Regions from separate parts of the Paenibacillus donghaensis genome, predicted to be linked through region 1. Evidence: predicted binding sites of a transcription regulator. Region 1 holds the regulator's gene; the other holds the start of a gene.
What was found. The regulator Rex, encoded in region 1, represses fermentation and respiration genes when NADH is low (regulators of the CRP and FNR family bind a similar motif). The targets are predictions, from matches to a motif close to TTGTGAAATATTTCACAA.
Positions count from the first base shown of each region.

Region 2: B9T62_RS17970 (polymer-forming cytoskeletal protein) is a predicted target of Rex. The motif match lies at 2,931-2,948, and genes of this name have one in related genera.

Region 1 covers NZ_CP021780.1:4,309,378-4,324,448, forward strand. Annotated here, with positions in the region: gene B9T62_RS19830 (sensor histidine kinase) at 1-1,107, opposite strand, end outside; gene B9T62_RS19835 (response regulator transcription factor) at 1,104-1,796, opposite strand; gene B9T62_RS19840 (DnaD domain protein) at 2,031-2,801, opposite strand; gene asnS (asparagine--tRNA ligase) at 2,820-4,115, opposite strand; gene B9T62_RS19850 (acetate/propionate family kinase) at 4,137-5,345, opposite strand; gene B9T62_RS19855 (3-hydroxyacyl-CoA dehydrogenase family protein) at 5,342-6,214, opposite strand; gene B9T62_RS19860 (AAA family ATPase) at 6,348-7,850, opposite strand; gene B9T62_RS19865 (hypothetical protein) at 7,843-8,385, opposite strand; gene B9T62_RS19870 (S66 family peptidase) at 8,659-9,672, shown strand; gene B9T62_RS19875 (cell wall elongation regulator TseB-like domain-containing protein) at 10,922-11,440, opposite strand; gene B9T62_RS19880 (amidohydrolase) at 11,481-12,791, opposite strand; gene B9T62_RS19885 (redox-sensing transcriptional repressor Rex) at 12,778-13,443, opposite strand; gene dinG (ATP-dependent DNA helicase DinG) at 13,502-15,071, opposite strand, start outside.
Region 2 covers NZ_CP021780.1:3,981,113-3,996,183, forward strand. Annotated here, with positions in the region: gene B9T62_RS17955 (mannitol-1-phosphate 5-dehydrogenase) at 1-226, opposite strand, end outside; gene B9T62_RS17960 (HAD family hydrolase) at 290-964, opposite strand; gene B9T62_RS39165 (hypothetical protein) at 1,121-1,393, shown strand; gene B9T62_RS17965 (hypothetical protein) at 1,343-2,095, opposite strand; gene B9T62_RS17970 (polymer-forming cytoskeletal protein) at 2,251-2,817, opposite strand; gene B9T62_RS17975 (MurR/RpiR family transcriptional regulator) at 3,181-4,038, opposite strand; gene B9T62_RS17980 (hypothetical protein) at 4,126-4,812, opposite strand; gene B9T62_RS17985 (hydantoinase/oxoprolinase family protein) at 4,845-6,989, opposite strand; gene B9T62_RS17990 (TRAP transporter large permease subunit) at 7,038-8,336, opposite strand; gene B9T62_RS17995 (FAD-dependent oxidoreductase) at 8,370-9,719, opposite strand; gene B9T62_RS18000 (N-acetylmannosamine-6-phosphate 2-epimerase) at 9,935-10,627, shown strand; gene B9T62_RS18010 (serine hydrolase domain-containing protein) at 11,463-12,431, shown strand; gene B9T62_RS18015 (hypothetical protein) at 12,649-12,891, opposite strand; gene B9T62_RS18020 (hypothetical protein) at 13,173-13,463, opposite strand; gene B9T62_RS18025 (GNAT family N-acetyltransferase) at 14,205-14,624, opposite strand; gene B9T62_RS18030 (hypothetical protein) at 14,594-14,779, opposite strand.

The DNA.
Region 1 (15,071 bases):
GCGGCTTCTGTAAAACCGCTTGAAGATGTGATGCAGATCTTGAGGGTGAATCCCTTTCCCGTCATCCTGAAACCGGATAGTGACCAGAGCAGGCGTCTCTCTCCAGCAGACATGGATCCGGCCACCGGCTGCGGTATGCTCCAGAGCATTTTTCAGCAGATTCCCTGCTGCTTCCGCCATCCATGCCGCATCGCAATACAGGATCGTAGCCTCCGGCCCCTGCAAAGTGATTGTTTTGCGCTCCTGCTGTGCAGAGGCTTCATATTGAAGCATAGTCTCCTGCAGCAGCTGCTGAAGCTGATAAGGTTGCTTGTCCATCTTTACCGTTCCGGCATCCAGCTTGGTAATCCTGAGCAGATTGTCAATCAGCCTCTCCATTCGTTGCAGCGAGGCTGTGGTCTGCAGTGAAAATTTGCGTACAACATCAGGGTTGTTAGCATCCTCAAGGATGATTTCGTTGTACATACTCAGCGCGGCCAACGGGGTTTTTAGCTGATGAGAGATATCTTCCAACGTATTCTTCAGGAAAGCCTTGCGCTCCTGCTCTGCTTGAACATGGGCATGCAGCGAGGTAGCCAGTTCATTGACTGCCGTGAAGAACTGGTACAGACTGCCTTCCTTCTCACAGTCCAGCCTTGAGGCCGTATTCCCCCGCATAAAAGCTACAACCACCGTCTGAGCATCCTCCAGCGTGTTTTGCTGCCGCTTGAAGTAGAACAGAAACGGTAGCAGGATCAAGCAGGCACCCAATACTGCCCACAGGATATTGCCAAGCAAGAGCCGGGTCCGCAGTTGATCCGCTTCCGGCAGCACCTCCCGCCCTGTTTCAGACGTATACCCCTGCCCCGACAAGAACTTGCGTCCGGTGAACGATTGCGCTGCAGAAGCTTCCCCCGAATAGGCGGCCGCAACCTCAGTCTCTCTGATTCCATGCTCCAGCAGATAGCCAGCTATCCGGTAATCACGTTCGATCAGCTTGGTCTCCAGCCCATGAAGGGCAATCTGTGAATTCAGCAGACCCGCCAGCAGCAGAACAAGCGGAACTGCAGCCAGCACCCCAAACAAGCGGCGCACATCCATATTGGTAAAAATTGAAAATCTGTTCATCGGCTGCTCCCCTGTTTCCATTTGTAGCCTACTCCGCGAACGGTAAGCAGGAATTGCGGCTCATTGGGGGTGCGCTCTATCTTGGTTCTGAGCCTGCGTATATAAACGGACAGTGTGTTGTCATCTACAAATTCGCCATGTCCATCCCACAATTTCTGCAGAATGGCCGCACGTTCAAGGATGATATCCGGGTGTTTCATCAGGTAACAGAGCAGCTTGTATTCCGCAGCAGTCAATTCCAGCGGCTGTCCATCCTGGATCACACGGTGGGTCAGCAGCTCGATCAGGATACCATTGGAACTCAGCACAGTCCCTGCTTCCTGATAAGCAAGCGTCCTGCGAAGCAGCGCCTTCATGCGGGAGAACAGCTCATTCAGTTTAAACGGTTTAGTGATATAATCATCGCCCCCAATATCAAGCCCCATTACTATATTCACCTCTTCGTCGGATGCAGTAAGAAAGATGATCGGCACCGCTGAATTGCTCCGCACTTTCCGGCACAGCTCAAACCCCGTTCCATCGGGCAAGACCAGGTCCAGAACCAGTAGATCATATGTATGTTGTGAATATAAGGTCATCGCATCTGCTACGGTACGGGCTGTATCCACTGCATAACCATTTTTCTTCATTGCATATTCCAATCCGTCTATTAAGCTGAGATCGTCCTCGACCAAAAGAATAGTTATCACGCTGCACACTCCTCCAATTCACCAACTTCACTAGACTCCCAGAGAATATCTGGAAGAAATCCTTTTTATTCATCATAACACCACCATACCGCAAGAAGAAACGGCTTCACCGTCCTCTGAAAGAGGCGGCATCCGTTTCTGCGAGAAATAGAAGGATAATTTATGGCGCTTATATTTACAAAAAAACCGTGCTCCCCCGGTAAAACTAAGGGTGCACGGTTATTCCTAACCTATTTATCTTCCGCCGCTGCGGAATTTCTGCGAATAAGTCTTCACATCCTGGGCATTCTTCACCCGGTTGCGGGCCCATTCCAGCAGAATCCGGTCAATGTAGCGGAAGTGCAGCTTGCCTGCAAATACGGATTCCTTCAGTGCCAGCAAGATCAGCTCCTCCGGGTACCGGTCCTGATCCACCCAGCCAGAGATCGTCTCGCATTCCATTGGAGACAACGGCCGGCCGAACTCCTTCTCGAAGATGCTGAACAGGCTGCGGCCTTGCTCAGCCTCCCTGGCTTGCACAGGCGGAGCAGATGTGCCGTATCCGCCTGCAGGCGCGGCAGCACCGGAATGATGCGCCGCAGCCCGCAGGTCCGGCGTACCGCCGGATCTGCTAGTCTGATCACCCGCAGATTCCTGGCGCAGCACAGCCAGATAAGTGCCTAACTTGCCGTACAAGCCCGTGAAATTGTAGCGCTCATAGTGGATATCGCGCAGCTCGTCGTTATCCCCATCGATGCTGATGAAACCTTCCTTCATCAGCTTCTGCAGTTCACCGGCAATCACGGAGATGCTGCGTCCGGTTACAGTCTGCAATTCCTCCAGCGAAGGGAATTCAATCCCCTCCACCTGACGGAAGGAGAGCAGGTGGATCAGCAGCATGGCTTCACTGCCGCTGAGGCCCAGCTTGCGGTAATGCTTCAGCAGCGCATATGGAATGACGGCCATTCCGTTCTCCAGACCGAAGGCAGCGCCTTCGCTCCAGGTACTCCATTCTTTGCCGTCCATAGAAGACCCCCTTATCCCTTACGGGTAGAGACGGTACAGTGTACGAGGGAATGGAATAGTCTCGCGTACATGGTCAAGGCCGCAGATCCAAGCTACCGTGCGTTCCAATCCAAGACCGAAGCCGGAATGGGGCACTGAACCGTAGGTCCGCAGGTCCATGTACCATTTGTACGTGTCCAGCGAAAGGTTATGTTCCTTGAAACGTTCTTCCAGCAAAGCCGGATCGTCGATCCGCTGGGAGCCGCCAATAATCTCACCATATCCTTCAGGTGCGATCATATCGGCGCACAGCACCACTTCAGGACGGTTCGGATCTGGCTTCATATAGAAGGCCTTGAAGGAGGCCGGGTAATGCGTAATGAAGACTGGCTTGTCATATTCCTGGGCAATCGCCGTCTCATGCGGAGCACCGAAGTCCTCGCCCCAGGCGATTTCGAATTCCTTATCGTTCAGGAATTTAATCGCTTCATCGTACGTGATGCGCGGGAATGGCGCCTTGATATTCTCCAGCTTGGAGATATCGCGGCCAACCGCTTCCAGCTCAGCGCGGCAGTTGGTCAATACAGACTGCACTACGTGGCTGATGAACTCTTCCTGCACCTTCAGACTCTCTTCATGATCGGTAAAGGCCATTTCCGGCTCGATCATCCAGAACTCGATCAGGTGGCGGCGGGTCTTGGATTTCTCCGCCCGGAAAGTTGGACCGAAGGAGTACACCTTGCCCAGCGCCATTGCAGCAGCTTCCATATAGAGCTGGCCGCTCTGCGTCAGGTAGGCATCCTCTTCAAAATACTTCGTGTGGAACAGGTTGGTCGTTCCTTCTGCCGAAGTAGGCGTCAGGATCGGCGGATCTACCATCGTAAATCCGTTCTGATCGAAAAACTGCTGCACCGCACGGATAATCTCCGCACGGATTACCAACACTGCCCGCTGCTTCGCAGAGCGGAGCCACAAGTGACGGTGATCCATCAGGAAATCTACACCATGCTCCTTGTTCGTAATTGGATAATTCTCGGTCAGATGCAGCACTTCAATGCCGGTTACCGTCATTTCGAAGCCGGATTGGCTACGCGGTTCTTCACGGATCACGCCGGTTACATACAGCGAGCTCTCCTGGGTAAGACTCTTGGCATCATCCCATACCTGCTCAGGCACCTCGGATTTCACCACCACACCCTGGATATAACCTGTGCCATCGCGGAGCTGCAGGAACTGGATTTTGCCGCTGGAGCGCTTGTTATTGACCCAACAGCCGATAACAACCGTTTCTCCAACATGTTCATTTACGTTTTTGATTACACTCTTGTTAGCCATGCCTGAAATCTCTCCTCTAGTTTAGCCTTGAATTCCTTGCACAATACGGTGTGTATCCCGTGCAATGACAAGTTCTTCATTGGTAGGTACGATAAGCACCTGCACCTTGGAGTCGGCTGTAGAGATGCGGCGCGGATCGCCGGAGCGGATCTTGTTGGCTTCCGCATCCAATTCGATGCCAAGGAATGTCAGATTATTCAGCACCTTCTCGCGCAGCAGCGAAGCATTCTCGCCGACGCCCGCTGTGAAGACGATCACGTCGACACCGTTCATTGCCGCTGTATAAGAGCCGATGTACTTGCGCAGACGGTACTCATACATGTCAAAAGCCAGCGTAGAGTTAGGCTCGCCCTTCTCTGCACCATCGATAATATCGCGCATGTCGCTGCTCACGCCGGAAATCGCCAGCAGTCCGCTGTGCTTGTTCAGCATGGAGTTGACTTCGCCCACCGACAGCTCTTCCTTGTTCATAACATATGGTACGATAGCCGGATCAAGGTCACCGCTGCGTGTACCCATCATCAGGCCTTCCAGCGGAGTCATACCCATGGAAGTATCCACTGATACACCGCCCTGTACAGCCGTTACGCTGGCACCGTTACCGATGTGGCAGGTAATGATCTTGAGGTCTTCAAGCGGGCGTTCCAGATAATCCGCAGCCAACGAGCTTACGAACTCATGGGAAGTGCCATGCGCGCCATAGCGGCGAACCTTATATTTGTTGTACAGCACTCTCGGAATCGCGTACATATACGCCTTCTCAGGCATGGTCTGGTGGAACGCTGTATCGAATACAACCACCTGGGGAACGCCAGGCATGTTAATCTCGGTAGCTGTGATCCCCATCATGGCAGCCGGGTTATGCAGCGGAGCCAGATCAAACAGTTGACGAATCTTGGTCTTGGCTTCGGCGTCCACATAAGCGGAGTCTTTGAAGAATTCACCGCCATGTACGACACGGTGTCCTACCGCATTGATCTCATCAATCGATTCCAGCACGCCATGTTCCTTGTCGGTCAGACAAGCAAGCACCTTGCGGATCGCTGTATTGTGCTCAAGAATTTCGCTGACTTCTGTAACTTCCTGTTTGCCCGTTGGCTTGTGGTTCAGGATGGAGGAATCCATCCCAATTCGTTCTACCAGACCTTTGGCCAGCACAGATTCGTCAGTCATGTTATACAGCTGGTATTTCAATGAGGAACTTCCTGAGTTAATTACTAGAATATTCATACACGGTCACCATCCTTGTCGTACTTGAAGAATCCTTCGCCCGATTTCATGCCCAGCTGTCCTGCCCGCACCATCTTCTTCAGAATTGTAGAAGGGCGGTATTTCAGTTCGCCGTATTCGCGGAACATCTGCTCCAGTGCAGCCAGCACCGAATCCAGACCGAAGCGGTCTGCCATTTCGAACGGGCCATATTGGAACTGATAGCCGATACGCATTGCATCGTCGATATCCTCAGGAGTAGCGACACCTTCCTGCAGCACATGCAGGGCTTCATTGATGAACAGGCAAATGAGACGTGAAGTTACAAATCCGGGGGATTCGTAGATCATAACGCCTTTTTTCTCCACAATCTCATCTACAAAAGCCTTGGTATCTTCAAAAGTGGCATCTGAAGTCTTCAGTCCGCGGACGATTTCGACCAGATCCACCTTGGCAACGGGATATATGAAATGCATGCCAATTACACGCTCCGGGTACATGGTCGAGCTGGCAAGCTCTGTCAAGCTGAGCGTTGAGGTGTTGCTGGCAAGAATGATATGGCTTGGACACACTTGGTCAAGCTGATTGAATACCTTCTGTTTCGCTTCCAGATCTTCGGTGATGGTCTCAATAACCATGTCACAAGAGCTGAGCTCAGCGAAATGTGTCACCTTCTGGATACGGCTGAGAATCAGTTTCTTCTCGGCCTGGGTAATCGCCCATTTCTCCAGCTGTTTGTCGAGACTGGTCTCGATCATATCGTAGGAGTAGTTAAGTCTTTCTGCAGTTTTCTCCACCAGCATTACATCCAGGCCTTTGGCTGCCAGCATTTCGGCAATCCCCTGACCCATTGTGCCACCGCCGATGACACCTATTTTCTTAAAATTCATAAAAAAGTCTCCATCCTTTCAGGTATCTATACTTGAGTATTGTACCTTGTCTGTCGTAAAGATTGATATAGCCCGACATATAATGATATCTTAGCATGCCTGAAAAGTAAAAAAAAATAACCGGCATAAAGAATTATGCCGGTAAAAGGATACTGTCACTAAATTGACAACGAAATTGCTCTCCGGAGAGGACTTCTTCCTTCATTAAAATGTCAAGGCAGTAATCAAACACGTTTCGCTGCTTCTCCAGCAGTTCATTGGTGCGGACCATCAGCTCATCCAGAATCTTGCTGTTCTCCTTCATTAGCTCTTCGGTGGTGACCATTTCCAGCTTGGCGATCCCCAGCGAGGTCAGGCCTGACTTCATCATCGTCTCCACAATGCTGAGCGCCTGGTCGAAATCCCCACGCGAGCCTGTACTGCGCCCGCCGTAATAGAGCTCCTCTGCGGACGCTCCGCCAAGTGCGATCATGATCTGATCCTCCAGGTAATCCTTCGTGTAGAGATATTGCTCGACCTGTGGATTGTGACGCACATAACCAAGTGCCTGGCCGCGCGGTGTCAGTGTAACCTGGCTGACGCTGCCGGGACGCAGCATTTCGGCCATAATTGCATGCCCCAACTCATGGATGGCGACCCGCTTCTTCTCTTCCTGGTTGGTCTCGCGGTCTGTCTTCTCACCCATCATCACCTTGTCGATCGCCATCGACAGATGGCGCTGCTCCACTTCGCTCAGGTTCTCGCGCATCATGTAAATTGCCGCTTCGTTCATGACGCTCTCCAGCTGCGCTCCCGAGAAGCCGTAGGCTTCCTCAGCGATTCTGTCCAGACTTACCTCAGCATGCAGCGGCTTGTTCTTGGCATGCAGGTCCAGAATCGACTTACGGCCTTTCTTGTCCGGCATATCCACTTGAATATGACGGTCGAAGCGGCCCGGTCGCGTTAAAGCCGAATCCAGCATCTCCTTGCGGTTAGTGGCGGCCACCAGCAGAATCCGCGGGGCTTCATTATTGTAAATTCCGTCCATCTCGGTCAGCAGCTGATTAAGTGTCTGGTCGTATTCCCGCTGCTGCCCGCCTTCCCGTTTGCCGCCAATCACATCGATCTCATCGATGAAGATAATCGCGCTCTCCTTGTTCTCCTTCAACGCACGTGTACGCGCATCCCGGAACAGGTCACGCACCCGTCCGGCGCCGACACCGACATACATCTCCACGAACTCACTGCCGGAAGCCGCTACAAAAACAGAATCGGTGTAGTGGGCAGCAGCCTTGGCCATCAGCGTCTTCCCGGTTCCCGGAGGGCCTGTAAGCAGAATTCCCTTCAAGGGCCGGATACCGAACTTGCTGATCTCCTCATGCCGGATCAGGAAATCCAGCGCTTCACGCAGCTCCTGCTTGGCATGATCCTGGCCGCCGATTTCTTCAAAGGTCAGCTTGGAGGGACCGCTCTTCTTGCGTTTCTTGTCCGCTCCGGCGTTGACGGTCATTCCGCCGCGCAAGTGGGCGATGATCAACAGCGCACCGATCATTCCTCCAGCGATAATGATAGGAAAGATATTGATTCCGACAAAAGCCATAAAAATCAGCAGTACGGGCACAAACCCGGCAATGATTTCTTTACTCCACTTAGGCATTATTCCATACCCCCATCGTAGCCGGCTGCCGCGGCAAAATAATAACCTTGCTCTCTTCGCCGCTGCTAAGGCTTACGTATACATTTTTTTCATCAATTTCAGTGGTCGCAACTATATCGCTATACTCAGAGTATTGCTGTTTAAGCATATCCAGCTTGCTGGGGATCAGTGTATACTTGCGGCTCTCCATCGCTTCGGCCACCGAGAACATCGCTTTGTCCCAGTATTCATCCAGCAGAGCATTGGAGTGCTGCTCCACATCCAGCTTCAACGTCCGGCCTTCGATGACCGACTTGCCTTCAGCGGATACATACTGCATCAGCTCACGTAATTTAGTGCCAGGCTGCAAATCCAGTTTCAAAGTGACCTCACTGCGGTTAATAGATATTTGAGAATTCTTTACTCCCTGATATTGTGACACAATCTTCTGAAGCGGCTCCTGCAGGGCAAATTGCCGGTACAAGAACCATCCGCCGAACAACAGAGCAGCTGACAGTACAGACGTTAGCAGTATAGGTACAAGACGCAGTTTCAAGAAACGTCCTCCTCTCAAAAATGGGAAATCTATTATACTTCTAAAATTATATCAGCATGTCCAGTGCTTTTCCGAGACTGACATGCTCTTAAGCATGTCTAAGTACAAATAGTAGTATATCATATGCGTATATACGAAATCGAAAAAAGATGTGAATATATTTAAAATTTTCAGTTCTAATTTTTTCCTTATCTCTCCTTTTTGTACCTTAGCCGGCAATCTTGTTATACTAAGGAATGCTGTACTATTTTATCGGCTGAACCGGAGGCAATTATGATTAAATATCCGTATTTGGAACCAAACACAACCATCGGCGTAACCGCCCCTTCCTCCGGATTGAAGACAGAGCTTCATCCCTGGATGCATGCTGCAACCAGCCGTCTGAAGGCACAAGGCTACGTAGTGAACTGCGGTGAGACCGTATGGACCGAACAGAAGGCCAAATCGGCGCCTGCGCATATACGCGCAACGGAACTAAACGCCATGCTGACCGATGACAGCACCGGACTGATCTTCCCTCCCTGGGGCGGGGAGCTGCTGATTGAGACACTGGAGCATCTGAATCTGGAAGCCATCAAGCCGAAGTGGGTGCTGGGATACTCAGATATCAGCGTACTGCTGCTGGCGATCACCCTGCGGACGGGCATAGCCACGGCGCACGGCACCAATCTCGTCGATTTAAGAGGTGAGACTGATGATGAGACTACCGCGATGTGGCAGTCCATCTTAACTACCAAGACTGGAGAGTCGATTGTCCAGCACTCCTCTGCAGCGTATCAGAAGGAATGGCCGGAGACGCCCTCTCCTACGGTTTTTAAGCTGACAGAGCCTACCGCCTGGAGAAGTATGTCAGGCGCCCCTGTCCGCATGCAGGGACGGCTGCTGGGCGGCTGCATCGATGTGATCCGGCATTTGATTGGCACCCCTTTCGGGGATGTCCGGCGTTTCCGCGAACAATTCATCAGTAATGAACCCATTGTATGGTTTCTGGAGAATTGCGAGCTGAATACCGTCGACCTACGCAGATCACTGGTGCAGATGAAATTGGCAGGATGGTTTAAGCATTGCGCGGGTATTATGTTCGGCAGAAGCCCTGCCAACCGGCCTGTCGACGGCTATACTGCAGAGGATGTGTATGCAGATGTCGCTGCCGAGCTTCAGCTTCCGGTCATCTATGATATCGATTGCGGGCATGTGCCACCACAGCTTACTCTGATCAACGGTGCTTATGCCGAGATTGAAGTCGCGAACGGCAGCGGCACGGTCCGTCAGACGTTCCGCCCATAGCTGCGTTAACGACTGATACCGCAGGACTTTCGCTAACCCGGCAAACAAAAAGAGACATACAAACTACTGTTAGTTTGTATGTCTCTTTTATTGTATATTGAGTATTACATTCCTCAAAGGGAACCCGCTGCTTGTCTTTTAGGGCTGGTTGATCAGACTGTCACTTGCGTGCAATATGGGTTACTACTTAGGACCCAGCGAGTGTTTATAAGGTAGCCTTGGAAGGTTCGGAGCAAATAGATGCGAAAGTGGTTACTACTTAGGACCCCAGCCATTCCCAAGTAGGTTTGTGCCTTCGGAGTAGTACAACAGAGGTGGCTATGGGGAAAAACTACCGTTAATACCTGGCTCATGCTCGATTGTCGTGGCTTATAGGGAAAAGTGACCACTACATCGTCCATTTAGGGCTTTTCGGAGCGGATAGGATCTCATTAGTGGTAAAAATTCCCTATAAGCTCGCCAGAACGCCCAACCTTCGTCCAACTAGCGGTAGAATTTCCCTATCATTCCTCACTGGACCTAAGTAGTAACCGAAAGTGCAACTAAATTCGAGTAAATCAAGCGTCTTACGCTCAAATGCCCAAATTAGATGTATTATTGGTTACTACTTAGGCCCCCCTGGTGTTCCTTGTGTTACTCGTCCGAGCCTGTCCTACCACACCGCGCGACAAGGAGGCTAAGCATAACAAAGGAAGGCTGTCGCCGGTAACCAGCGCTTAACTTTCAGACTACTAACGGACTCAGGAGCCTCTATTTGCTGTAAAAAGGCTGTTTTGCAGGTCTAACGGACTCAGGAGCCCCTATTCAAGCCGAAACTCACTAGTTAAGGCCTGTTTTTCCGATATAGAGGCTATGCGGTCCGTTACATTCCAAACCAGCGCAGAAATGAGGAAATTGGAGCTATACGGTCCGTTAGGACGTAGGTTACCTGAAGTTCGGGTGGGGGAGGGTTTGGATTACGGTAGTGCGATCCCCTTACCTTCGCAAGTAAACCTTCTATATCCTCGCAGGGTCCTAAGTAGTTACTATTATTGCATCTATTTCCTCCAAAACGGAAAAAATCCGCCCATTAGATGCATATTCGCAACTAAATCTCCAAAACTGCTCAATAGGACTGCCAGCCAGCGATAAGTCCACTGACAAACTCAGTTATCGGCTCCAAAAGCAGCAATGCGGATATCACGATTCCCGCTGCAGAGGCTCTGGTTCTGCTCTTCATTATACAAATCTCCTCCAATAATAAAAATTACTATTGCTGTGGCAGATTATACCCCTCACCGATTTCGGTTCCGTCGGCGAAGCGGAAGAACTTGTAATGATAGATTCCTTCCTGCTGGTAGAACAGCTGCCACACATATTCTCCGTTAAACACGCCCGGCAGCAGCCGCTCCACCTTGATGCCGGGAAGCTGCGACTTGATGATAGCGCGGACCTGCTCCTCCGAGGTTCCCTTGCTGATCTCTTCGCCGTACACGGCGTTCTCGCCTTCCGCAGCTGTGCCTCCGGGCAGGAAGCGGACCCACACCATCAGCTCTTGTCCGGCAGCATTGTTCCCGGTCAGCACCCAATAGATTGCTTCTTCACCCCAGACGGATTTCTGCGCTTTGGATATTTCGGTTAGTCCGGCCTGGGTTCGGGCAATATCCTCGGCAATTTGCTGCTCGCCCCATTGAGATTTCATGATATAGGCATAGAACTGGATTAATCCCACTACCAGGAGCACAATCAGTACCGATCCCAGCAGGATCCATTTTCTCCTTTTCTTCAAGGTACAGCTCCCTTTCTTACAGCCTTATACGGCCTCTTAGTTATCGTTTCAGCAGACTCTCGAAGGTCTCCTGTGCCTTGCGGCGGATGGCTTCCTCATCTAATGTCAGGCAGGCGCCATGCTTCACGACCTGCTTGCCGTCCACCCAGACATGCTCCACGTCCCTGGCACTCGCGGAGTACACTGCATGCGAGAGCAGGTCACTGTGAGGCAGCAGATGCGGCTGATCGATATCCAGCGCAATGAAGTCGGCCTTCATTCCCACCGCAAGCCGGCCCACATCCTTCAGGAACAAAGAGGCTGCACCATATTCCGTCGCCATACGCAGCGCCTCCGGGGCCGGAACCGCCGTCGGATCGCCGCTGATGCCTTTATGAAGCAGCGCCGCCAGGCGCATCTCCTCGAACAGATCGAGGTTGTTGTTGCTTGCCGCACTGTCTGTGCCCAACGACACCTTGACGCCTGCCTGCTGCAGGTCGACCACCCGGGCGATTCCGCTCGCCAGCTTCAGGTTGCTGCCAGGATTATGGGACACGCCGACTTCATGGCGGGCCAGAATGGCGATCTCCTCGTCATTCAGATGAACGCCGTGCGCCACTAGTGAAGGGCGGGTGAAGAGGCCCAGCTTCTCCAGATGCTGCACAGGACGCAGACCGTATTCCGCGACATTCTGCTCGACCTCACGTTTCGTCTCCGACATATGCGTATGCATCGGCAGATCATAATCATGCGCCGCCTGCACAAACTTCATGATATAATCCGGCGGACAGGTATACGGCGCATGCGGAGAGAGCATCGTCGTAATCCGTCCGCCCGCCGCACCGTTCCAGTCACGGGCAAACTGCACCGCTCCAGCCAGCTTGCTGCTCTGCTCTTGCGGAGGGCAATGGCCCAGGACACCACGCGTCAGAACCGCGCGGATACCCGACAGCTCCGCCACTTCAGCTACGCGGTCCATATGGATATACATATCAAGGAAGGTTGTAGTCCCGCCTTTGAGCATCTCCAGAACGGACAGAGAAGTGCCCCAGTATATATCCTCGGCAGTAAATTTTGCTTCCATCGGCCACATTTTGTCCCTCAGCCATACCTGCAGGGCAAGATCGTCGCCATATCCGCGCAGCAGCGACATCGCCGCATGACCATGCGTATTGACCAGGCCTGGCAGAAACAACAGCCGGCTGCCATCCACAATAGTTGTTGTACCGGCTCCGGCTTCAGACCAAGGCTCATCTGTACCTATGTAAGTGATGGTGCCGTCTTCTATACTCATATATCCTTGCAGAACCGGTTTCTCCGCTCCCGGAATCAGAAATCGTCCGTTTCGGATGAGCGTCCTATTGCTGCTCATTGACCGGCACCTCTTCCGCATCTTCCTTTCCGTCATGCAGATAATAAGCCAGACTCTGCAGGTCCGTTGTGAAATCCGCGGCATGAATCCGCACGTTGGCCGGGGTTCTGAGGATTACCGGAGCGAAGTTAAGAATCGCTTCAATTCCGGCTCCGACCAGGATATCCGCCACATTCTGTGCTTCCGTATCCGGTACTGTAATAATTCCGATGCGGATACCCTGGGCGCGGATGGTACTATCCAGCTCTTCCATCGGCTGCACGGTCAGGGAGTTGATGTTCTGCCCGATCTTGGGCGTATAGGAATCGAACACCGCCGTAATCTTCATGGTATCCTTCAAATATGCATTGTAGTTGGACAAGGCGTGGCCCAGATTACCGGCCCCCACCAGCGCCACATTGATCTGCTGGTCCAGCTTGAGGATATGACGGATCTTCTCAATCAGGTAAGAGACATCATAGCCAATGCCTTTGCGGCCAAAATCGCCAAAATAAGCCAGATCCTTGCGGATCTGGGCCGGGTTGAGATCCAGCTTCTGTCCCAGCTCCTGGGACGAAACGGTAGCGATCTCGCGTTTCAGGAGATCGTTCAGGAAACGCAAGTATACAGGCAGTCTGCGGACCACCGCCTCTGATATTTTATCCGATTTCATGTGTTCTCCTCCTAAATTATATTGGGTACAACAGTTAAACGTTAGGAGTAGTGCGGCGTCAGCTGACGCCGCCTTCCTCCAGCCACTCGGCGATGCGGGGAACCATCTGATCTGTCCGCATATGCTCCATCTTCGGGCCGGGCAGTGAATATAAGAAATACTTGCCATAATAGGACTCAATGACTCTCGTATCATAAACAATGACAATGCCGCGGTCCTGTGCGGTCCGCACAAGTCTGCCGAAACCCTGCTTGAAGCGGATAACCGCCTGGGGAACGGACAGCTTCATAAACGGGTTCTTCTTCTGGGCCTGCAGCAGCTCCGCTTTGGCTTCAGCAAGCGGATGATTGGGCGGCTGGAAGGGCAACCTTACGATGGCCAGACAAGTCAGCGCCTCTCCGGGAATATCCACGCCTTCCCAGAAGCTGCTGGTGCCCAGCAGCACCGAAGCCGAGCTGTCCTGGAAACGGCGGATCAGCTTGCTGCGGCTGCCACCCTCCACGCCTTGCCCCAGTACACTGATCTCCTTGGAGGCCAGCGCCTCCTTCAGCGGATCATACACCTGACGCAGCATCCGGTAGGAGGTGAACAAGACCATCATCCGCCCTCTGGTAGCTTCTGCCGCTTCAGCCAGCGACTGTACCAGGGTATTCACGAAGCGCGCGTCTCCCACGCTGCCCTTGACGCTTGGGAAGTCACGCGGAATAACCAGCAAGGCCTGCTCGCGGTACTTAAACGGCGAAGGCAGCAGCACGGTCTTCAGGCGTCCTTCCTCTGCCGTCTCGTTCAGACCCAGATTATCGATCATGAACTGGAACGATTTGTCCACCGACAAGGTGGCAGAAGTCAGCACGATGCTCTTCTTCTTATCGAAGAACAGCTCCTTCAGCTGGGAGCTGACGTCTACAGGCACAGCGTACATCTGCAAGGATTTGCTGCGGTAGTTTCCGTTCGCTTCCAGCCAGTAGACGATGTTGTCATCGTTCAGCCCCATGAAGAAACGCACCTGCTCCCGGATTCCAGCCAGATCCTTGAACAACCCGCTGATATCCGTGACCAGCCCGTCGGCAGAGGACTGCCCCTCCTGCTCGCGCATGTCGCTGAGCATCTTGTCACCCTTGCGGATGATGTCACTGAGGGCAAGGTACATGCCGTTCTCCAGCTTCGTCAGCTCATCCCAGTCATTCGGTTTGCTGCCAGGCACCAGGCGAAGCACCAGCTGACCGGCTTCCCCTGCTCCCGCATCGCTGCGTTCAGGCAGCAGCGCAAACAGCTTCTCGCTCAGTGTATCCCAGCTCTCCTTAACGGTAAGCAGATCAGGATACAGTGTGTCTATCGTCAGGCTCCATTCCGAAGCCTGTTCTGAGCCGGAGGACTGCAGAATTTGGCGCAGCGCCGGAAGCTGGCCGTTCTTGCTATCTTTGTAGAGCCGCAAGAGGGTGTGCTGCACGGTGAAATGCTTCATATGCATGCCGAGATGTTTACCTGCCACGTCCTCCAGATGATGTGCCTCGTCTATAACCAGATGCTCATAGGCGGGAAGAAGCTGGTGCCCTGCTTTCACATCGGCAAACAGCTTGGAGTGATTAGTGACCACCACATCGGCAATGCCGGCCTCGTGTTTGGCC
Region 2 (15,071 bases), 330 kb from region 1:
CGGCCACCTGCTCTGCATTATTCAAATCGATGGCGGTGATATTCTTGACCATGTAGCTGTCTCGGTTCTCATTGGCCAGTGTCACCTTATATTGCCCCCGTTCCTGTAGACGGGCCATTTTATTCTTATTTCTGCCTACAAAACATACCTCATAACCGGAGCGTGACAACATCGGGCCAATGAATCCACGGCCAATATTGCCAGCACCAAAATGTACGGCTCTCAATGTGGTTTCCCCCTTATATTTGGTCTAATATTTTGTATTTATATTTGAATTTAAGTATAGAAATTAAACCACGGCCTCCTCGAAGCAGCGACGCGAAAGGACCTGCTCGAAATCCAGGTGGCTGAGATCATCCGTCTTCAGATGCGGGGCATCGAATTCGAGGAAGCTGGTGATTTCATTCGGAATTACAACACAGTGCATTCCTGCGGCTGCTGCCGCTTTGGAACCGTTGGGTGAATCCTCTATAGCTACTGCCTCTTCCGGCTTAAGGCCCAGACAAGACAAAGCTTGGATGTATAATTCAGGGTCCGGCTTAACGTTCACCACATGGTCCGAGGTGCGGATACAATCAAAATATTCACGAATGCCCAGCTGGTCGAGGTATTTCTCCACCCACTCCGTCGATGAGCTTGTAGCCAAACCTATCTTTAGTCCTGCCGTCCGGGCCGAATCCAGATAATACTGAATGCCAGACCGCATCGTCTCCAGCTCCATCAGCTTGCTGTGTCTCAACTGCACGGCTGTTCTAAATTCCTGTTTGTCGATGGGCAGGTTAAGGTCAGTCATTAGATATTCATAAGGATTGAAGCTGTGCAGACTCGTGCCGATACAGGTCGAATATTGCTCCAAGGTCAGATCTACGCCATGTGCTCCGTAAGCTTCATTAAATGCAGTGTACCAAGCCGTTTCAGTATCAATAATCGTTCCGTCAAAATCAAAAATGATTCCTTTGATCACAATCAATCATCCCCTACGTGTTTGGTTTTTAGTTAGAATATGTGACATAAAACCAGTAAAATATTCGTCTTTTTCTAACGTTGTTTGCATCTGTCTATAAAAACCATAACAAATGGCCTTCAACCCCGTCAAGCGTGGCAGATTATATTCCATCCAATGTTTGCGGTTACAAATACTCCCGATCAACTGCTGCATGCAGCAGCAATGAACCGTTTTCAGCCCGAAAGCAAACAAGCTGCAACCCCTTGGCTCGCAAGGGATTACAGCCTTATTACAAGAAAACCAGCCAGCCTGTCAGCAGAAACGGCAAATGGCTACTTAAAAACTTTTTTAAAATTATTTTTGGGAGTGGCATTTTTAGGCAAAAAAACAGCCTATCTAGTTAATTTTCTTCATCTTGGAGGGGTTGTTGATCTTGTATTTCGCTGAATGCTGGCTAAGCTTCTTGGCTACAACCTTGGCTTCAAAAGATACACTGTCGCCCACACCCAGCTCCAGCTTCTTCAGCGTGGCGCTGTGGCTGGACCATACCTCTTCAATCGCCAGCTCATGGCCCTCTATCGACAGCACCTCATAAATAATCACCTCATCGTCGTTATCGGAGAAATGATTCGGGACTGTCGTCAGCTCTTTGACTCTAGCTATCATCTGCAGCTTCTCTTCGGGTAGCTCCACGGCGGGCTTCTTAGGCGCTCTGGCCGCTTTCTTCGGGATCGGCTTTACGACGACTGCAGCCGGTTGTTCGGAAGCCTGCACCTCCGCCGCATCCGTAGCTTCCTGCGATTCAGCTGAACCGCTCTCCTCTGCTTCAGCTGCGAAGCTGCCTCTTTGCCCAAAGCTAGCCGTCTGCATTTCCTTCAGATAAGAAGGATGAATGCAGTGCTGCTGCTTGTTCTCAAACTGCACCACCACGGTCATCTCATCGACGTAGCCAACAATCTCACAAGGCAGGGTCACCCCATGTCCTTTATAGGTATAGGTTTTGGGTCTGGTCGCTGTGCTGGACAACAGGTTCCACACCTTACATTTCTCAATCAGCTCATCTTCACTGCTGAACTCCTGCTGCTGGAGCGGAGCAATCGCAAACGGAATATTCATATCGGTCTCACCTTTCAGGGGGGAATCATTCATACTTCTCAGCTTCTCTTTCCACCCCCTAATCATACCATTCCCGGACAAGAGATGCCATCCCTGCCGGCGTCCTGCTGTCACTTCTGCTCCAGATGCAGCAAAAAGGCAACCCTTTAGAAAAGGGCTGCCTTTGGGTACAACTTAGTAAAAGTTGATTATTTAATTTCTGTTGCTCCGGTAACTTTACCGTCCAGCACAGCTGTAGCTTTCAGATCTTCGGATTTGAAGTACAGGTTGCCATCAATAGTTGCTGTTTTGTCCAAGGAGAAGCCGTTTGCTTCTACATATACGTCACCTTTGATTGTTCCGCCCTGAACCTTGAAGTTCTCGCTCTGTACAGTTACCTTAGGTGCAGTAAGTGTGAACGAAGCTGTAATCTTGTGGTCAGCATCCTGGGTATAAAGAGCCAGCTTGCGGTAAATGTCGCCGTCTGCCGCGCCTTTATCATGGAACTCGCCAGCTACTACAACATCAGTATCTACAGTAAGATCATTAAGAATAGCAACAATCCAGGTTCCTTTTTCGCTGACAGCTGTTGTGAATCCTTCTGCTTTGTCTACAATGGAAGCCGCACTAAGCGCGTCTGGTGCCGGTGTAGCCGTAGCAGCTGATTCTGCAGCAGGAGCTGTTGTTGGAGCCGCATTATTCTCGTTATTCGCACCGCAACCTGATAGTAAAGCAACTGACACACCTGCAACTAGCAAACTTCTAAATAGTTTCACAATGAATCCCCCTAATTACTTTTTATAGAATGTGAACTTAAGAATGTAATTTTCATTTATTCTTAAGTCCATCTATACATAAATTTATTATATATTAAAAATTAATTAAAAGTAAGTGATATCTTTCACAAATTTGTGTCTATTTACGATATTAATATTTTGATTTTAATATTTTCCATCATTAAACATCTCTGACAACCAGAAAATTCTTCCCACACTCTCCCGAACTTCAGGTAATCACTCAGGGACGTCTGAGTCCGCAATAGGTCTGAAAGGTAAATGATGGTTACTGGGTGTGGCCTTCAGTGGTAACCCTATATTGAAATAAAAAACAGCCGGTTCCCCGGCTGCCCTGCATCCTTATTAATAGTAGTCGTTAACGGGCGGGCGGCTGGAGATAATGCCTTCGCTGTCCAGCTTCTTCTTAAGATAGGCCTTATCCGAAGAGATCAGCAGGCTCATCACCGCATCCACCACGAACAGGAATGTAATATGATTGGACATCATCGCACTGTTGCTGACCGACATCTTGTCCGGCACAATGATATTGATTCCTGCCGCCTCCGTGACCGGAGATGAATCATAGCAGGTAATGGCCGCTGTCCGGGCCTGGTTCGTCTGGGCGGTAGATACCGCATCGATAATCTCCGGCGTCGAACCGGAACGGGTGAAGACTATGACCGTATCCTCCGCCGTACACTGGGAAGCGGCAATCCGCATGGCCCGGCTGTCACTGATGGCTTCCGCATAGATCCCGATCAGCGACAGACGGTTCTTCAGCGCCATTGCAGGCAGGAAGGAATCAAAGATGCCGAAGATATGGATCCGGCGCGCATCCTTGAGCATGTCAGTCACCTTGCGCAGATCGTCCTCTGCCACCATAGCCGAAGTGCTTACTACCAGCTCATTGTAATCCAGGGCCAGCCCGTCAATCGTATTGATCTCGCGGCGTTCTTTTTTGCGGGTCTGCATTTCACGGTAGAAGCTGTCCTGGGCAACGGCAATTTTGAAATCATTGAAGCCCTTGAAGCCTATTTTTTTGCAGAAGCGGTTGATGCTGGTCTCCGAGACACCGATTTCGTTGGCAATGCCTGTAATGGTATGCTGGGTAATAAATTCAGCGTTATGAATCACGAAATTGGCGATTTGATTCTCGCCATAAGTAAATTTCTGTTTCAGGGAAACGATTTTGGCGATAACTGCGGGTACTTGTGAAGCCATGATTTATCCTCCTGCATATGCGGCAGAACCGTTTCCGGTGGAAACGTTCTGCCGCTGTAAACGATTTACTCATTATAACATATGCAGTCACCTCTCACCTACAATCGCTTTCCAGCGCCCCACAATCTCCTGAATTTGTACCCTTTCCAGCTTGCTGGTCTGCCACACATAGATGTTGTCCAGCAGGCTGGGCAAGTACGGCAGGTTCAGCAGCTCTTTGCAGAAGGCATGAGCGGCAATTTCACTCGCCTGCAGAATCGCCGCCTGTCTGCGGAAGGGCCCGATCCGCATGCACTCTACTGGCTCCAGCACATCACTGGTAAATTGATCCGCCCGGTACTCCAGCAGATGATAATATTCATGAGCCAGGTGGATGTCCATCACTTCATCCAGCGACAAGGCTCCGTAAGCTCCGCCGCCAGCCAGAGCCGCCTCCCTCAGCTGTTCCATGGAATCCTGGTATACGTTGATCCAAGGCGTGCGTCCGCTGAAGTCCAGCTGGGCGCGCAGGGCGAGACGCAGCGCACTTGAGCCTGAAGCTGGCTTAATCTCGAAGGCCACGCCCGCCTGCTCCAGCAGACAACGAACCGGCTGGCCTTGCAGAGGCACAGCGGCTGCTCTGCCCATCTCCAGCGACCGGGCAATATAATAGCTGTATTTGCCGGGTGCTATCTTGTGAAATAGCGGGTCCTTCTCCAGCTCGGCGAATGCCAGCACCTCGTCGCTGAGTCCCAGCTCGCTGATTCTGAAGCTGTTAACCGTTGTCCCTGCCACCTGCCACTCCCCCTTCCTCTGCTGTGCTACAGTTACTGATAAGCCACGGCCAGCCACATTTCATCCTCGTCCAGCATTTCGGTCTCCAGCTCCACAATCGACATCAGCTGTTCCTTGGTCTGCATGCCGGTCAAATCGAGCATCTTCTCACGGAAGAACAGAAATACCTTCGGAATCGTGGCGTTGGCATCCGAGTAGATCGTATTCTCGTCAAGAAAAGCAGTAAAAGCGTCATGCCGCTGCTTTCTGGCAAACGAACTGTAATGGACATTGGCTTGCTTGAATCTGACCACACCTTCCCGGTCAACCACGCTGACGGTGGTCCGTTTCTTCTTGAACAGGCCGAAGAAGGACTTGCGGATCTCCTCGCTGGCGAACAGCTGCCACCTGCCGGTCTGCGCCGCAAGCTGCATCGAATCGGGAGACACGTCAACCGAACGGGCGGCTACACTGCGCATCTCCTCTTCCGACAAGGCCGCCTGCGCCAGGTCCTTGGAGCGCAGCTCTGTCGAGCCGGTGGCAATCGCACGCAGAATATTCTTCTGGTTGTCGATTTCAATCGTAATTTCAACCGTCTCTTCACTGGCCCCCGACTGTACAATCTTATCCAGGATATCGCTGCGAATCTTCTTGATATCAGCCTCTGTCGGGCTGATTACCGTCCGCTCCAGCTGTTCCTTCACCATCGCCAAGGCAACCCCGATCGTGGAGACATAAGGCGCATTATGGGCAATCTGGTATTTCATCTGTTCCTTCTCCGCCATCGCTGGCACCAGCACCGCGCCGCTGCCCCCGCCGCCCACCAGCGTCACGAAGGATCGGTCAAGCTCATAATCGGCAATCATTTCGTTAACCGTCTTCATCGTTTTGTCGATGGCCAAATCCAACACCTGGCGGGCAGCCGCTTCTGCCGAGAGGCCCAGATGTGCGCCCAGTGCCTCCCAGGCCAGCCGGGCGCTCTCTACTCCGGCGAAGGCATAATCTCCCTCCGGCACATACCCCAGCAGATTGGCTGCGCCTGCCAGCGTATAGGAATATTCCTCCCCGTTCGCCGCCCGGGCAATTGCATATTCCGGCGAATCACCTTCCCTTGGGCTGATGAATATCAACTGCAGGCCTGCCAGGTCCGCAGGCGCCGCGAAACATTCATAGGCCTTGCCCGCAATATGGGCGCTGCGGGGGCCGACATCCACGATCTTACTGCCCTGTACCCGGATCATACTGCCGCCGGCTATGCCGAGCGTCCGTACATCCAGCGATTGTAGATACGTGCGGTGCCCGCCGACCTGTGCGTTCTGGATCATAACCTTGCCGTTTTTGATTACGGAGATATCGACACTCGTTCCGCCGACTTCAAAAAAGATCCCGTCCGAAATCTTCTCATACATCAGCGCACCGGCCACCCCGGCGGCAAGCCCTGACAGCATCGTCAGAATCGGGCGCTTGCGCACCTCGTCAATGCTCATCACCCCGCCGTCGCAGCGCATAATCATCAGTTGGGAGGTAATGTTGGCATTCTTGACCGATTTCTCGGTCATGTTGGCCGTTTCCATCATTTTAGGAATTAAGCTGGCGTTAATAACAGCGGTCCGCGTGCGGGTCCGCAAGCCGTACAGCTGCGAAATTTCATGTCCGCCTGTAGCGAACACACCGCGGCGGTTCGCCGCTTCCACCACACGCAGTTCATTGGCCGGATCATCCACACTGTAGGCCTCGGAAGCTACAATAACCTCTGCGCCTTGGCCGATCAGCAGATCGAGCGCTTCTTCAATCTGCTCTTCCTTAAGGTTCTTGGAGTCCAGATACGTATGATACGTCTGCAGCCGCTTGCCCGGAGCCAGTTCAATATGGCCGGGATTCGATTCACTGCGGGCACCTAATCCATCCATTCCAGACCCCATCCCGATAATGCCGACCCGGGCGACGTCTCCCTCCAAAAGCGCATTCGTGGCTTGTGTGGTTCCATGTGCGATGAAGGCCACATCCTCAGGATCTATGCCCTTGCTCTCCAGGATCGTCTGCAGAATCTGCACAATCCCTTTGGCTACACCGTCCTCATCATGATGGGTGGTTGGTATTTTCATTTTCTCAATAATCTCAAACGTTTCATTGTCCAGCACAACAGCATCTGTAAAGGTCCCGCCGACATCGATGCCGACTCTTACCTTCTGACCCATAATGGTTTCCCTCCTGTCTCTCTATTTAAGCTCACACTGCAGCTGCTGTTAAAAGACGACAAACGCTCCCCATACCATCGAGATCAGCACAGCCGCCACCAGCCAAGGCAGGGTTTTCTTCAGAATTTCGTTGATATCACTTTTGGTGAAATCGGCTACCCAGACATTGTGCGAATTGGTCGGATCGGCGATCGACTGCACATTGCTGACCACACGAAGCGCCAGCATGGCGGCGACCGGTGTCATACCCGCCCCGACGAACAACGCGGCAATCCCGCTGCCAAGGCCCCATACATTCAGCGGTCCCCGGTAAATGGCCAGCGGCGACAGCAAGGTGAAGAAGAGAATATACATCAGCGGACTGTTTGGCAGCACCGATTCAATCAGCGGTGAGATAATGGCAGTCACCTGCGGTGCCATAACTGAATTGACCAGCATCCCGATGCCGATCATCAGCGCCAATGCGCCAGCCACATCCTGAATCCCTTCCACCAGCGAGCTGGAGAGGATATGAATGGGCCGTTTCGGCCAGGACAGCAGCAGGGTGGCAAGCGCACCGATGATCACGGCGGGCACGATGTCCATTTTGAACGCAAACACCATAATGACGGGAACGAGCGGGCTGATCAGCGCGATGGCCGGCACTTTCCTGCCTTCTCCGCCGCTGCTTGCTGCCGCAGGCATGGCCCAGGCCTTGCGCCCGCGTCCGTCACGCTTGATGTAGAACACAATCATCAGCAGGCTGATAATAAACAGCGGAACGGCTGCGATCAGCGTGTAATCGGCCACTGTCGATACCGGCAGACCCATCACATCCACATAGACGGCCCAGTTCGAGACATTAAACAACACACCTACGCCGACTGAACAGAGCAGCACCAGCGATGCTACAAACTGTGATATTCCGGCAGTTAGCATAATTGGAATGACAATCGTACCTACGAGAATGACCATCCCGAGTCCGCTTGCTGCGGAGAAGATAATGGAAGCCGTAATGAAAAAGAGAATGGCGATCAGCACCGGCTTGTCTCCGGCCAACTCGGCGGCCTTGCGGATGATCGATTTGGTGATCCCGACTTTATTGAGAATCTGGCCGAACCAGGCCCCGAAGATCAATCCGGCAATCGCCGTTGACAGCCGCATAGAACCTTGGGCGAGGATCGTGCCGCTTAAGGTAGCGGTGTCCGGCGAGGAGGAGATCCATGGCACCCCCGCAATCAGTGCGAACAGAATAGCCATGCTGGGCAGCGCCAGAATCGTCGGCAGCTTCCGGGTCATCATCAGTGCCGCAAAAATCAGAAAAACGAGCAAAACCCCAATAGCCTGCACCCACATTAATGAACTCACGTATAAGTCCCCTTTGTCATTTAAATTGAACAGCTAAACTTCCAGGTAGGCGCCTTGCTGCTTCAGAATGGCCTGGACCTTGGTGATATCGACATGCTGCACATCGATGCCCTGCTGCGCCGCCTCGGCGGCAGCGACACCTCCGGCATGGCCGATCGCACCCGTAGTTGGTGTCGTTCTTACCGCAGCCTGCGCTTCAAAGGTGGCCGACAGACATCGTCCGATCACAATCACATTCTTCAGATTCGGCGTAATCAGCGTGCGATATGGGATGCTGTACATTCCACCCCATACCAGCTTCTCATGTTTCGTCCCCTCTCCGTCCGGACTATGGATATCAATCGGATAACCGGAATGGGCAATCACATCGTCAAAAGGCTTCTGGGCCAGAATATCCTCTGCCGTAAGCGTATACACACCCACGATCTGCCGGGAGCCGCGCACCCCGATGGATGGGCCCGTAAATTCCACATGGGCTTCCTCGAAGCCGGGAATGTATTTCTTCACGAACAGCTCCAGTTCGCGGCATTGCTTGCGTCCTATCGTCTCGGCTCGGCTGAGGCTCCACGCATCGGTTCCGTCATGGCCCAGAATCCGGGTGGTATTCATAATCACTTCCCCGGGCGTATTGGTCTCAAAGAACAGAATATCCTCACGGGGGATGGAGATTTCCCCCTTGGCCTTCGCCTCTTTGAATAGGCTTACAAAACCGGCGGTGGACAGCCGGGGCGCCTGCTCAATGATCGAGGTGTCGCCATTATACAGCGGGAAATCCTCAGGGTGGGCGTGGATGTACTCTTTTACCCGTGGAATGTCCACATTGATCATCTTCATCTTCAGCGTCATGGGCTGCGCTGCTCCGTCACTCTCGCGTCCTTTGGTATACGCAGCACCTGCCCGAACGGACAGATCCGCATCGCCGGTGGCATCGATAAACACCTTGGCGGACAGACTGCTTAATCCCGATTTGTTACAGACCGTAATTTCTGTGATTCGATCTTCTTCAGTCTTCACTTCGGCCAGCATAGTATGGTATAGGATGTCTCCGCCATTCTCCAGCACCATCGATTCCAGCTCGACCTTCATTGCTTCCGCATCAAACGGAGTGACCGAATACGTGAAGCCGACGGTATCAAAAATATGCCCCGGCGACTTGCCAATCCGCTTCAGCCGCTCAATCAGCTCGTCGGTCAGTCCCTGAACCGCCTGCTTCTCGCCGGCATGAAAGGTCATCATCGGCCCCACGCCGTTGGCTGTGAGCGTACCGCCCAGGTACCCTTGCGACTCCACAATCAGCGTCTTCGCTCCCGATTTGGCGGCCGCTACCGCTGCCATCGTCCCGGAAACACCGCCGCCCATTACAATTACATCAAATGATTTCACCTGCTTATTCCTCCTTGTCCTGACAATCTGGGTGTATCTTGTGTATTAAACTAGCAGAATTCCGGCATCTTGTAAATGATTATGTTTATTTTTTTCAATAAATCCGGTTTTTTAGAAAATAATTTTCTTTACATGTGAGGTTTGCGATTCTATACTTTTAAATATAGCTATGTATACGCTTCATAATTCATGTTGTTTAGGAGGAGTCAGTCTTGATGACCCATGTAATAGAACAATTAAGAGGGCAACTCATTGTATCCTGCCAGGCGTACCCGGGGGAGGCGCTCTACGGAAGCCACCTGATGACGGCTATGGCCAATGCGGCCAGAGACGGCGGCGCTGCGGCCATTCGGGCCAATTCACCCCAGGATGTGGCAGCAATCAAGGAAGGCTGCGGGCTGCCCGTCATCGGCATCTGGAAAAAAAACTATCCGGATTCAGACGTATACATCACACCCTGTCTGGCGGACGCCGAGCTGCTATTCGCTGCCGGCGCCGATATTGTCGCCGTCGATGCCACCTCCCGGCCGCGGCCGCGGGCTGAAACGCTGGCCGGTGTGGTACAAGCCATCCATAGCAGACCGGGCCGCCTGCTGATGGCTGATATCTCCACGCTGGAGGAGGGGCTGGCCGCGCAAGCGCTTGGCTTCGATCTGCTGTCTACTACTCTCTCGGGCTATACGCCCTACAGCAGGCAGAGTGAGGAGCCGGACCTTGACCTGCTGGCGAGGCTGTCGGCTGCCGTCTCGATTCCGGTGATCGCCGAAGGCCGGATTCACTCCCCGCAGCTGGCCGCAGCGGCGCTTGCGGCCGGGGCGTATGCGGTAGTGGTGGGCACCACCATTACGAGGCCGCATACGATCACAGAGCAGTTCGTGCAGGAGATGCGCCGCAGCGTTGTCCGATGAAGCTGCGCAGCGCTTCTAGCGGCGGCGGCGGCGACCTGCACCGCAGGCTTGGCCGCGCAGCTTGGGCGGCTCGGCCTGGGCGGCTGCTTCGGCCGCACGGCTTGACTCGGGCGGCTCCGGCGGCTTGGCTTGGGCGGCTCGGCCTGAGCGGCAGAGCTTGGCCGCATGCTGGGACCGCACGTCCGCCGAAAGCACGAGTACCATCCAATAGATTAAAAGGCTGCTCCAGTCATCCCCGACGTTGAAGCAGCCTTTTGGTGCGCTCATTACACTATCCTCAACAGGCTGCGAGTATCCCCACAGTCACATCCAGCTTCACAGTCTGCACGCGGACATCATCCGAACACTTAATATATTCCTGCGTTTATACATCTTTTTGTCCCCAATTGAAGGACTCCCCGACAAATTCCTGCGATAATACATCTTTTCAGGGTAAAACTCGCTTTCCATCCTGTTAAATCCGTTAATACCTGCACTTTTGCAGGTATTTCCTCTCAGACGCTCATAATATCAAGAATACCTGCACTTTTGCAGGTGTTGCAGGTATTGCAGGTATTCTTAATCCAACCGCATAATCCAACCGCAGTTACTGCTGCCCAAGCCTTCAGTATGGTTTTTTAATCGAAGACTATAGAATGTGAACTTAAGATTGTTACATACGGAGTTGCCGGGAAGCCCTATGCATCAGGCTTTCTGGCAACTCCACTACTCCATTCTCAAGTTCATCTTATATAGCTTAGAGTTACACTCGCACGTACATAACCAGAGGTGCACCGAATCAGCAGATTGGGTAAGGTTATACTAGTGGAATCACAGCACCAGAAAGGAACCTTTAATGAATCTGTCTCTTTTAGCAGCAGACCTCCCCTCGCTCCAGCTGCGCAGCTGCCTGATCAACCGCCGGGGAGAGCCACTGCTCCAATATTACCAGAAGCCAGCTGCCGAAACCGAAATCGCCCGAATCAACTCCTGCACCAAAAGCATCCTCTCCGCCCTGATCTGCATCGCGATGGACCAAGGCCTGCTGCCGCCGCCTGAGACTGCTGTGTCCAGGTTCTATCCACAGCTTGCCGCAGACAAGGATACACGCAAAGCGCAGCTGACACTGTCGCATCTGCTTACGATGTCTGCCGGGTTCAATTGGACCGAGTTCGGCGGGCAGAACTCCTTCCCGAAGATGACAAGATCGCCGAACTGGGTGGAGTTTGTGCTGGGACAACCCTTAGCTCATCCCCCGGGACAGGTGATGGAGTATAACTCCGGCGTCTCGCAGCTATTATCCGCCATTCTAATGCAGGCGGTAGAGAGGCCGGTAACGGCGTTTGCCGAACAATATTTATTCGGTCCGCTTGGCATCACAGCCTACAGCTGGGAGAGTGACCCTCAGGGCATCGCTACCGGGGGATTCGGCATGTCCCTACGTCCGGCTGATCTGCTGAAGTTCGGACAGCTCTATCTGCAGCAGGGGAAATGGGGAGACCGCCAGTTAATCACCCCGGAACGGGTAATCCGTTCCGTTCAGCCTGCGATTGACGCCGACCCTCCCCGCCGCGGCGGGTATGCCTGGCATTGGTGGACCGATGTCTTCCCGGACCCTGACTCCAGCAGCACAGAATCTGCTCCGATACTGGAATATTATTATGCCCGTGGATATGGAGAGCAATTTGTGTATGTGCTTCCTGCGCAAGAGACCGTTGTGGTGCTGACCAAGGATCAGAAGCAGAAACAGCAGCCCCCGCTGGATGTCTTCCGTGACTGCGTTGCTCCGGCACTGCTGGATCGATACTCCTCTAAGATAAACTAGAGAATCCTATAGCAAAAAGGCTGAAGCCCCTGTAAATCAGGAGTCTCAGCCATTTTTGTAAAGTTACTTTGCCTGCATTAGCGATACGTTAAAGCCGGTCAAGTCTGTCTGAACTCACAATCCTGTAGCAGAATCACTGCTCCGCCCACAATCTGCAGACTCCCGGTCTGCCGATCCACCGTTGCGGTGGCCAGCGAGAGCAACACCGCCCTAGCCATCAGATCCTGCCTTCAGCCGTCCAGATCACCTTTATAGGAGATCCCATTGAAGCTGCCTGACCCAAGAGTGACAATCTGGAACCGCTCGTCACCCCCCTTCCACTCTGGGCAGTCGGTGCTACAACCGCATTACTGAGGCGGTAGAACATATCCTGAAACAATACCCCGGCCCGATCCTCTATATACAGATAATTCCGGCCTGGCGGTCCCATGATTACCGGAACCTGGCTGATCTCAATCATCCTGCATAACCCCCTAGATGATGAACTTAAGAATGAAGAGCTGAAGTCGGCAAAAATCCTAGTGTTTAGGGTTTCTGCTAAATCCTAAAGTTACATTTTTTAAATGCGTTCTATTACTGGGTAACCTCCGAAATTGCTGCTGCCACCTGGACTGATCCAACTGCTGGTTGCTACTATACTATTAGTTACTTGGAAATGATCTCCCAGCTCAGGTCGGCCGACGCCTGAAAATACAGCTCACCCACAGCAGCTATAACGGTTTCCCGATCTACAACATACTCTCAGGGATATTCGCATGCTTGCCCGCCTACTGTAAGCTCACTCTCATCCTGTCCGGACTCTCCGCCATTCAGCAGATTCCTGATCTCACGGCTTGTTTCCACAGTAATCACATAACCTCCCCCGCCACCGCCAACCAACAGGGTCAGACCGTCTCGGCTGAAGCTGATGAGACTCCGCGCGCTGCCATCCAGGCTGCCTACCGCCTCAAGACAAGCGTCCAATGTGCTTACCTCCTGTTCCTCGGCCTCAACAACCGCCCCAGCCCTGATTTCTTCGATCATCCTGATCATGACCATCCCCCTACAATCACATTAACCAGCCATAGTTACAATGAACGTTACTGCTTAGACCACCGTATGATGAGAAGATAGAAGCCACTGAATTACTTGCAAAAAGGCAGCTACTTAGGCCCCCGCGAGACTCCAAGCACTTGAACTAGGTAACCTGCATTCTAGCGGACCGTATAGCCCCTATTTCCTCCTATCTGCGATCTTTTGACGTCTTACGGACCGTATAGCCCCTAAGTCGTCAAAACAGGCTCAAAAGCGAGGGTTTTCTGTGATATAGAGGCTCCTGGGTCCGTTAATCCTGCAAAACGGCCTATGTACAGCAAATAGAGGCTCCTGAGTCCGCAACCGTCTGAAATCGAAGCGAGGGTTACGAGCGAAGAGGGCTAGGGGTCCTAAGTAGTAACCAAAAAGGCACTTAATTCGAGCGTTTGAGCGTAGAAGACTTGATCTGCTCAAGATTAGTTGCAATATCGCACTTAAACGCCTCCTGATAGAGGTTTCAGCTGAAATTAGTTGCACTTGCGCATCTATTTGCGTTGAACGTTCCGAAGTAACTTTCTAAATCCTCGCTGAGACCTAAGTAGTAACAAATGAACTTAAAATTCACACTAAAGGTTGTAGTCGTCACTGAGACGAATCGTTGGACTTCCGGCCGCTGTTTGCGATTGAAATCCGTAGACGAAGGCGGTCACTATCGCTCCAACAATTCCAAGATTCCCCTCCGTTTCTATTCAACTTTTGTTAGTTTCTTTTGTTCATCTTACTATTGGCGATGACATACTCCAGCTGAACATCATACGGCTCCAGCTCCACATGATGTTTGTTGATCTCCACGGCATCTACGCAGCCCACGGAACGGTAGAATGCCTGCGTTTCTTTGGCGGAATGCGCGGAAATATATAGCTTATCTGCGCCCCAGCGTGCAGCTTGTGCAGCACTCATGGCGAACAGCTTCCTGCCCAGCCCGTACTTGCGGTGCTCAGAGGAGACATGAAGCTGCATCAGATCAGCATATAGACTCTTACTGCCGAACAGCTCCCGCGGAAGCGCGGCAAAAGCGATAATCTTGCCGTTCAGCTCAGCTGCAATAACACAGCCGCCACTGCGGATACAGTTATGGAAGTCCTCTGCTACAATCTCTTCCTTGACCGCCTTTCCCAATCGTCAATGAACGGCTGCAGCACTAGTTTCCGTTCCCCGTCAAGGGTACGCCAGACCTCGTTAACCTGCTGGGTACGCGTGAAGCCGCGCAGCAAACCGGGCTCCAGATCGCTGAGCGCCAGCCATCTATATTGAATTTCATCTGCTATTTTCATTGAATATCCTCCCTTAAACTTTCTTCTCGGCAATAATCGAGATCAGATTCAGATATCTTCCATCATCCGCCTGCAGCATCTGACGGTCCCCGCGTGCAGAATCATTGTCACAAGCTGGAGCTGAGGCCTGCAGTCAGCTCCTCAAGCACCACCTGCGAGTTCGGCCCCATCATATGCTCCTGCACATAGTTAAAGTCATATTGAGCGCTTTTGTTATAATCCATAAGTTCACACTTCTTCCCGCCCTGTACCGGGCTGATTTATCCGTGTGCCTTGACGGAAGCAGTCATGC